Regions from separate parts of the Macrococcus psychrotolerans genome, predicted to be linked through region 1. Evidence: riboswitches for the same ligand, from Rfam matches in the RefSeq annotation. Region 1 holds a riboswitch; the other holds the start of a gene.
What was found. Region 1 has a riboswitch for S-adenosylmethionine ahead of QA539_RS03010 (methionine ABC transporter ATP-binding protein). Riboswitches for the same ligand answer to the same signal wherever they lie in the genome.

Region 2: it holds a riboswitch for S-adenosylmethionine, as region 1 does, so the genes downstream of both, metK (methionine adenosyltransferase) here and QA539_RS03010 (methionine ABC transporter ATP-binding protein) in region 1, are expected to answer to the same signal.

Annotation. Positions count from the first base shown of each region.
Region 1 is NZ_CP124591.1:575,385-579,819, reverse strand. Features, by position in the region: gene QA539_RS03020 (MetQ/NlpA family ABC transporter substrate-binding protein) at 1-817, opposite strand, end outside; gene QA539_RS03015 (methionine ABC transporter permease) at 872-1,567, opposite strand; gene QA539_RS03010 (methionine ABC transporter ATP-binding protein) at 1,557-2,585, opposite strand; SAM riboswitch class I at 2,658-2,760, opposite strand; gene QA539_RS03005 (thioredoxin family protein) at 2,810-3,121, opposite strand; gene QA539_RS03000 (toprim domain-containing protein) at 3,093-3,482, opposite strand; gene gcvH (glycine cleavage system protein GcvH) at 3,550-3,918, opposite strand; gene QA539_RS02990 (Spx/MgsR family RNA polymerase-binding regulatory protein) at 3,992-4,345, opposite strand.
Region 2 is NZ_CP124591.1:1,560,704-1,565,138, reverse strand. Features, by position in the region: gene QA539_RS07990 (alpha/beta hydrolase family protein) at 1-686, shown strand, start outside; gene pckA (phosphoenolpyruvate carboxykinase (ATP)) at 737-2,329, opposite strand; SAM riboswitch class I at 2,517-2,627, shown strand; gene metK (methionine adenosyltransferase) at 2,720-3,910, shown strand; gene QA539_RS07975 (hypothetical protein) at 3,952-4,113, opposite strand; gene QA539_RS07970 (nuclease-related domain-containing protein) at 4,331-4,435, shown strand, end outside.

The DNA of each region.
Region 1 (4,435 bases):
CCGGGATTACAGCACCATTATATTTTTTATTGATAAAATCTTGTGTTTCTTTAGATTGTAATGCTTTCACTAAAGCTTTAATTTTAGCATCACCTTTGTGTCCTTCTTGTACCGCGATCAAGTTTGCGTAAGGTGAATCACTCTTTTCAATCGCAATTGAATCTTTTAATGGATTCAGTTTATTTTCAAGTGCAAAGTTAGAGTTAATGATCACTGCATCACCTTCACCATTGTTATATGATTTCGGTAAGAATTCAGCACTTTGCTTGTTGTTGAATTTAATGTTCTTCTTATTTTCTTTAATATCTTTAAACGTAGCTTTTACTGGATCTACGCCATCGTTCAATGTGATTAATCCAGCTTCAGTAAAGAATGATAAGAAACGCCCTTCTTCAGCTGGGTTATTTGATACAAATACTTCAGCGTTTTCTGGAAGCTCTTTTAATGATTTATATTTCTTTGAGTAGATAGCCATCGGTTCGATATGGATGTTACCTGCTGATTCAATTTTATATCCTTTTGCTTTCTTCTCAGTGTCTAAGTATGGTGTATGCTGGAAGAAGTTTGCATCAAGCTCACCTGCATCTAAGAAACGGTTCGGAGTTGTGTAGTCATTGATTGTCTTAATCTTTAAAGTATAGCCTTCTTTTTCTAATACTGGTTTAACTTGTTCAAGTAATTCCGCATGCGGTGCTGGTGAAGCGCCGACAGTAATCGTCTTATCGTCTTCTTTAGAAGCTTTCTTTTCGTTGCCTCCACAAGCTGCAAGTACAAGTACTAATGTAGCTACAAATAATAATGATATAAACTTTTTCATTTAATTCACTCTCTTTCCGTTATTTAATTTATAGTCAAATTCCATTGGAACTGATTATCGTTTATCAATACGTTTTGTGATTATATCACCGATAAATTGTATCGCAAATACAAGCAGTAATATTAACACTGTCGAAACTAAGATGACATCATTCTGTGCTCTAGTGAACCCTACTAAATAAGCTAGGTTCCCTAATCCACCTGCACCGATAACCCCGGCAATGGCAGTAGACCCTACTAAAGCGATTGCTGTTACTGTAATACCAGACACAAGTGCCGGTAAACTTTCAGGAATCAATACTTTACGAACTAATGTAAAGGTATTCGCACCCATTGACTGCACCGCTTCAATAACACCCTTATCAATTTCTTTCATCGCAATTTCAACGAGTCGCGCATAAAATGGTGAAGCTCCGATGATGAGTGCCGGCAATGCGCCTTTTACACCACTAATTGTCTGCATAATTAAGTTAGTAAACGGGAACAGGAGCAAGATTAAAATGATAAATGGTATCGCTCTGAATAAATTCACTAAAAATGCAGTGATGGAATAAAAGATGCGCACTCCTTTATTGTTACTGCGTGATGTGAGGAATAAGATAATCCCGATAATCAACCCGAAGAAAAATGTAAAGAAGGTTGCAATCAATGTCATTTGCAACGTTTCTACCGTTGCTGTCCATACATCTGCCCAAATTACATTTTTGAAGCTCAGCATCTCTTTAAGCGTATCTAAAAAACTAGTTTGCATCTTGTTCTACCTCCACTTCTACACCGTGACGCTTAAGTTCATCCGCAATTTTCGTAAGATCACCATTCACCGACGTTAAATGGACGATTAAATGTCCAAATGAGCCTGCTTGTGTATGCTTTACGTTACCTGCCAGAATATTCATATCCAGACCATACTTCTGTATCACCTGACTGACAATCGGCTGTCCTGTAGCAGAACCGATGAACTTAAGTCGAAGCAGTGTCCCTACAGGATACTCTGCTTTAATCTCCTTGATAGAAGCTTCCAGTTCTTCGTCAGAGATATCATCTTTTACGAAGCGCTTCGTAATGTTCGTCTGTGGATTGTTGAATACACTTAATACTGAACCTTCTTCAACGACCTTACCGTGTTCCATCACTGCGACACGATGGCAGATTTTACGGATAACTTCCATCTCGTGTGTAATCAGCACGATTGTTAAGTTCAGTTTCTTGTTGATATCAACGAGCAGTTCAAGAATTTCATCTGTCGTCTGAGGGTCAAGTGCACTTGTTGCTTCGTCACATAACAGTACTTTCGGATCGTTACTCAGTGCACGCGCGATACCTACACGCTGTTTTTGACCCCCAGACAGTTCGGAAGGATATGCATTTTCTCGACCATTGAGTCCAACAAGATTGATTAATGACTTCACCTTACCATCGATATCTAATTTCTTAACACCTGCAATTTCCAGTGGCAGCGCAATATTGTCATACACTGTACGCGACCACAATAAGTTAAAGTGCTGGAAGATCATCGAGATCTTCTGGCGTTTCATATTCAATGTTTTCTGATCAAGTTGATTGATAATATCATTATCAACCACCACTTCACCAGACGTCGGTTTTTCTAAACCGTTAAACATACGGATTAACGTACTTTTACCCGCACCACTAAAGCCGATGATTCCATAGATTTCACCTTGCGTAATATCCAGTGAAACACGATCTACAGCAGTGATGTCACCTTTTTTCGTTGTAAAAGTCTTTACAACATTATTTAACTTAATCACGTGCATCCTCCTAAAATAAAAAGTCGTCTTCCTTAAATACATAAGAAAGACGACATAGTGATATATTCGACTCTCTCATCTTCTAAAGTTTACACTTTATGTGAATTGGCACCATTTCTTTTCAGACGGTTGCCGGGCTTCAAAGGGCACATCCCTCCACCTCTCTTGATAAGAGCAACTATTAAATTGTTTTGTTAATGATTTTTATAATAAAGCAGATTGAATTATTCGTCAATAGATTTCGATAATATTTCGTATATTGAAGTAACAGACTCAAATCGAAATATCGTGTCAACGACTTCATTGTCTTTGACGATGAGCAATACAGGTACACTTGAAATCTTATACTGTGTACTGAGGGATTCATAATAATTCAAATCCAGCTTTAATATATCCAGCTTCAGTGACATGTTAACGATATCCAGCATCTTTTCTGCGAGTTTACATGTGCCACAAAAAGGGGTGTAGCCAAAAATAATATAATTGTCTTGTATTCTTTCTAGATCTTTAGATTGCAAATGCGTTCTGATACTCATAAGGTTGCGACTTACCTTTCCATTCAAACTGTTCTTTAATTTCAAAGTCATGACGACTGACAACTTTCGCTAAGTAATCAAGCGGACAATTACTCACCTCACCATACTTTGAATCGATATAAATATGATGTCCTTCGCTTAAATGACGCTTAAACCACGCTCTGATCTTGCGCCCTGCTTTATCACTGTCGGTCATGATATACACTTTATGATGATACAAGTCTTCAATCATGGCATCTAACTTCTCGATACCCATTGTGCCATTCGTGCAAATAATATGTACAGGTTCCGTTAATACTTCTTGTAATCTTTTCTTGTCTCGCTTACCCTCTACCACGATGACCTTCTGAATTACAGACATTTTCCATCACCTTTTTCGTCATATTAAAAAATCCTTGATAAATTTATTATCAAGGAAAGTATATCATTTATGCATTAATCATTTCATCATATTGCGCTTGATCCATTAATTCATCAAGTTCGCTGTCATCTGCTTCAACTTTGATCATCCATGCTTGATCCATAGCAGATTCATTTACTAATTCAGGAGAATCTTCTAATCCAGAGTTAACTTCAACAACTTTGCCTGAGATTGGAGCATATAATTCAGAAACAGTTTTAACCGACTCAACGCTACCAAATGGTGAACCAGTAGTAATTTCATCGCCTACTTCAGGAAGTTCAACGAATACGATATCCCCTAGTTCTGATTGTGCAAAGTCTGTAATTCCGATTACTTTTACGTTATCTTCTAATTTAACCCACTCATGATCTTTTGAAAATTTTAAGTTCGACATTATAAGCCCTCCATATAAATAAAATACTTAACACTTTTATAATGACATAATGTAAGCGTATCTTCAATCTTTTTTATAACCAAGTTTGTTTATAGTCCGCTTCTTTGAATCCTAAAGTGATTCTATCCTTATTTACAGCTAAAGGACGTTTTACAAGCATTCCATCTGAGGCAAGAAGCTCTAATTTCTCTTCATACGATTTATCCGGCAATGTTTCCTTTAAATCAAGCTCCTTATACTTTGTGCCTAGCCTGTTGAATAATAAATCCACATCAACACCAGTATTCTTAATAATTGTATCAAACTCTTTTGCAGTGGGTGTATGTTCCACAATGTGAATCGGCTCGAAACTCACACCATTATCCGCAAGGTATTTTGCTGCTTTTCTACAGGTTGTACAGCTGGGTAACTGATAAAATTTAATCATATGTAACCTCCTGAATGTGATACCTCAATCATAACAACTTTGTAAGATTACGACAACTAAGCGTTTTCTTTTCTTTACTTCTTAAAAAGA
Region 2 (4,435 bases), 990 kb from region 1:
ACTATATCGTTAAAGCAATGATCTATGAACCGAAACACGTGAAACGCATCGTCATCTACTTAAGAGGCGGGAAAGGTGCAGTCGGAACGGTTAGACCAGCGAGACTGATGCAGTTTGCGTATAAGGACACACTGGTTGCAGCACCTTATTATCGCGGTACACACCAGAATGGTCAAGATGAATTCGCAGGTGCAGATAGAGAAGACGTCTATGCACTTGTAAGACTGTTAAGAGCACAGTACGACGTACCGATACACTTCGTTGGATTTTCGAGAGGCGGAATACAAGGGTTAGTAACGTATCAGGAAGCTGACGTGACATCCTTTATCACATGGGGAGGAGTGTCGAGTATCTACTATATGTATGATGAACGACAAGATCTTCGCAGTATGCTGAAACGCCTCGTCGGACCAATCAGTAACAAAGCGGCGTATGACCGACGAGAAGGGATTAATCTCGTAACGAAAGATAGCCCGCCAATCATGATTGTACATGGTACAGAAGACAAACTTGTCAGTATAGAGCATGCATATATGCTGATCGATAAATTAAAACAGCTCGGAATTAAGCATAAAGTGTTATTTATTGAAGGGGAGCAGCATGTGATGCGTCCAGACAATGAACGCTATGTATTACAGGAAATTGAAAAGTGGATGGAAGAAGTGGAAAGGGAAATAAAATCATAATATAGTAGATGAAAAAAACGCCACTTTAAAAAAAGCGACGTTTTTTTGTGCTATCCTCTAAAATTAAATCCACCTTTAGTTTCGATTTCAGCGGACTTCTCACCAAACTTCTTAAAGTTCTCCTGGAAGCGTAATGCCAAGTCTTTTGCTTTCTCATCATAAGCATCTTTGGATACCCATGCATGACGGGGATACAGAATCTCTGCCGGTACACCTGGTACATGCTTCGGAATATTAAGTCCGAAGATTTCATCCTGATGATACTCAACTGTCTTCAGTTCGCCGCTAATCGCACGTCGAATCATAGAACGTGTATGCGTTAAGTTCATGCGGCTACCGACACCATACTCTCCGCCAGTCCATCCTGTATTCACAAGATAAACTGCTGCATCATGTTTATCGATTAGATCCCCTAACATGTTCGCATATACTGTCGCATGTAACGGTAAGAACGGTGAGCCGAAGCATGTAGAGAATACCGGTTGTGGGCTTGTTACGCCACGTTCAGTTCCTGCTAATTTAGATGTAAATCCACTTAAGAAGTGATACATCGCTTGTTCTTTCGTTAATTTAGAGATTGGAGGTAACACACCGAACGCATCAGCAGTTAAGAAGATGATTGTATTCGCGTGTCCTGCAATTGATGGTAGAACGATATTATCGATATTATCGATTGGATAAGCTGCGCGAGTATTTTCAGTTAAAGATTTATCCGTGTAGTCCGGCACACCTTTTTCATCGACCTTAACGTTCTCGAGGATGGCACCGTAACGAATTGCGTCGTAGATCTGAGGTTCTTTCTCACGAGATAAGTCGATCGTCTTCGCATAGCAACCGCCTTCGATATTAAACACACCGTTGTCATTCCATCCGTGCTCATCATCACCGATAAGTTTACGCTGTGGATCTGCAGATAGTGTCGTCTTACCAGTACCAGATAATCCAAAGAATAACGCAACGTCCTTATTCTCACCGACGTTTGCTGAACAGTGCATGCTCATAATGCCTTGTGTCGGTAATAAGTAGTTCATCACACCGAAGATACCTTTTTTCATTTCGCCGGCGTATTCTGTACCACCAATTAAGATGATCTTATGACGGAAACTTGTAATGATGAATGTTTCAGATTTCGTTCCATCAACTGATGGATCAGCCTTAAAGTGTGGTGCAGAGATAATTGTGAAGTCAGGTGTAATGTTTAGTCCTTCTTCCGTTGTTTCAGGACGGATAAACATTGTACGTGCAAATAGGTTATGCCAAGCAAGTTCGTTCACAACGCGTAGTTGTAGTTGGGATGATTTATCAGCACCTGCATAGCCTTGGAATTCATAGATCTTTTCTTTTTTGCTTAAGTAGTCTGTCACTTTATCCAGTAAGTTTAAGAATACTTCTTCTTCGATAGGCTGGTTGATTGTACCCCAGTCGATGTTATCTTCAGTTTCAGCTTCACGCACGATGAACTTATCTTTCGGTGAGCGTCCAGTATATTTACCGGTTTCGCTGCGTACCGCACCGGATTCTGTTAACACACCTTCACCGTTGAATAGAATTTCCGTAATCAATTGTGTTCTTGATAATTGACGTTCTAGATTTCCAGTGTTTAATTTGCTCAGTTGCTCAATTACTTGAGTATTTTCCCCCATGGTCAGCCTCCAAAAAGTTATTGTTCTGCTTTTGTAAGCAGTTTCATGAAATAGTATAACATATCAATTTGAAGGTTTCATATAAATTATGTATAATCTTTATATTCGAAATTATTCAGAAAATTTCTGATATATGCGGTATTGTTGACAGTGAACATAAAGTTTAGTAATATCTAACTTGCGGATTCTCTTATCCAGAGTGGTGGAGGGACATGGACCCTTTGAAGCCCAGCAACCCTTAACAATGTGTTAAGTAAGGTGCCAAACCGTTTGCAGATTAATTTCTGAACGATAAGAGTAGAATGGTCGTTTATTGTGCCTTCTCTCTTACTAGGAGAGAAGGCTATTTTTTTTATAGTCCCGTAATTAAATTCAAGGAGTGTAATATATATGACAGACCGTAAATTATTTACATCAGAATCAGTAACAGAAGGACATCCGGATAAGATTGCTGACCAGATTAGTGATGCTATCTTAGACGAAATCCTAAAAGGAGATCCTAAAGCACGTGTTGCTTGTGAAACATCTGTAACAACAGGTATGGCGTTAATCGCAGGTGAAATCACAACGTCAACGTATGTTGATATTCCTAAAGTCGTGCGTGAAACAGTTAAAGAAATCGGTTATACACGTGCAAAGTTTGGTTATGACTTCCAGACGATGGCAGTGCTGACGGCAATCGATGAGCAGTCACCAGATATCGCTCAAGGTGTGGATAAAGCGTTAGAAGATCGTGATTCATTAACGGATTCTGATATTGAATCAATCGGTGCAGGTGACCAAGGTTTAATGTTCGGATTTGCTTGTAACGAAACAGAAAGCTTAATGCCATTACCAATTTCTTTATCACATGAACTTGCACGTCGTTTAACAGAAGTACGCAAAGACGGTACGTTAGATTATCTACGTCCAGACGGTAAGACACAAGTTACTGTTGAGTATGATGAAGCAGGGAAACCGAAACGTATCGATACGATCGTTATCTCATCTCAACACCATGAGAAGATTGAACTTGAACAAATTCAGGAAGATATTAAAGAACACGTGATCAAGCCGGTTGTTCCAGCGGATTTAATTGACGATGAAACAAAATACTTCATTAATCCAACGGGTCGTTTCGTAATCGGTGGTCCTCAAGGGGATGCGGGTCTTACAGGTCGTAAGATTATTGTAGATACGTACGGTGGTTATGCACGTCACGGTGGCGGTGCATTCAGTGGTAAGGATGCTACTAAAGTAGACCGTAGTGGTGCATATGCAGCACGTTACGTTGCGAAGAATATCGTAGCAGCAGGTCTTGCGGATAAGTGTGAAGTACAGTTAGCTTACGCTATCGGTGTAGCACAGCCTGTATCTATCTCTGTTGAAACTTATGGTACTTCAGACTACACGGAGCAGCAGCTTGTTGAAGCGGTACGTAAAACATTTGATTTACGTCCAGCAGGAATTATCCAGATGTTAGACTTACGTCGTCCAATCTACAAACAGACAGCAGCGTATGGTCACTTCGGTCGTACTGATGTTGACTTACCGTGGGAAGCGACAGATCGCGTCGATACATTAAAAGCCAATTTATCATAATAATAAAAGCTGTAAACCAATGAGGTTTACAGCTTTTATTATTATTCTTCGGTTGTCTCTTCTTCAGTAGATTCTTCAGTGCTTTCCTCTTTTGCTGCATCTTCAGTTTTAGCATCATCTGATTTCTCTTCATTACCACAAGCTCCTAGTAGTAGAGTTGACGCGAATGATCCTGCCAGTAACATTTGTTTGTACTTTGCCATTATCAAAACCTCCAATGTAGTTTGTCCGAGTATAGGTATGGACACTGCAAGTATTCCATTTAGATATTAAGGTATTGTTAATCTATTATAAAATAGTGTGAAATTTCTATTAAGATGTGAAAAGCAGTTTTATTTTTAAATTAATTTATCTAAAACAATGAAGTTGTGTCTCTTTTTCTTTATAATGAAACTATTAAACATTAGAAAGGTGAGAGCTATGTCTTTATCAAATTTACAACCCATGCATTATATCGCACTTGGATTAGCAGTAGCACTGTTGTTATTCATCGTGCTCTTTATATATGCACTATCGAGCAAGAAG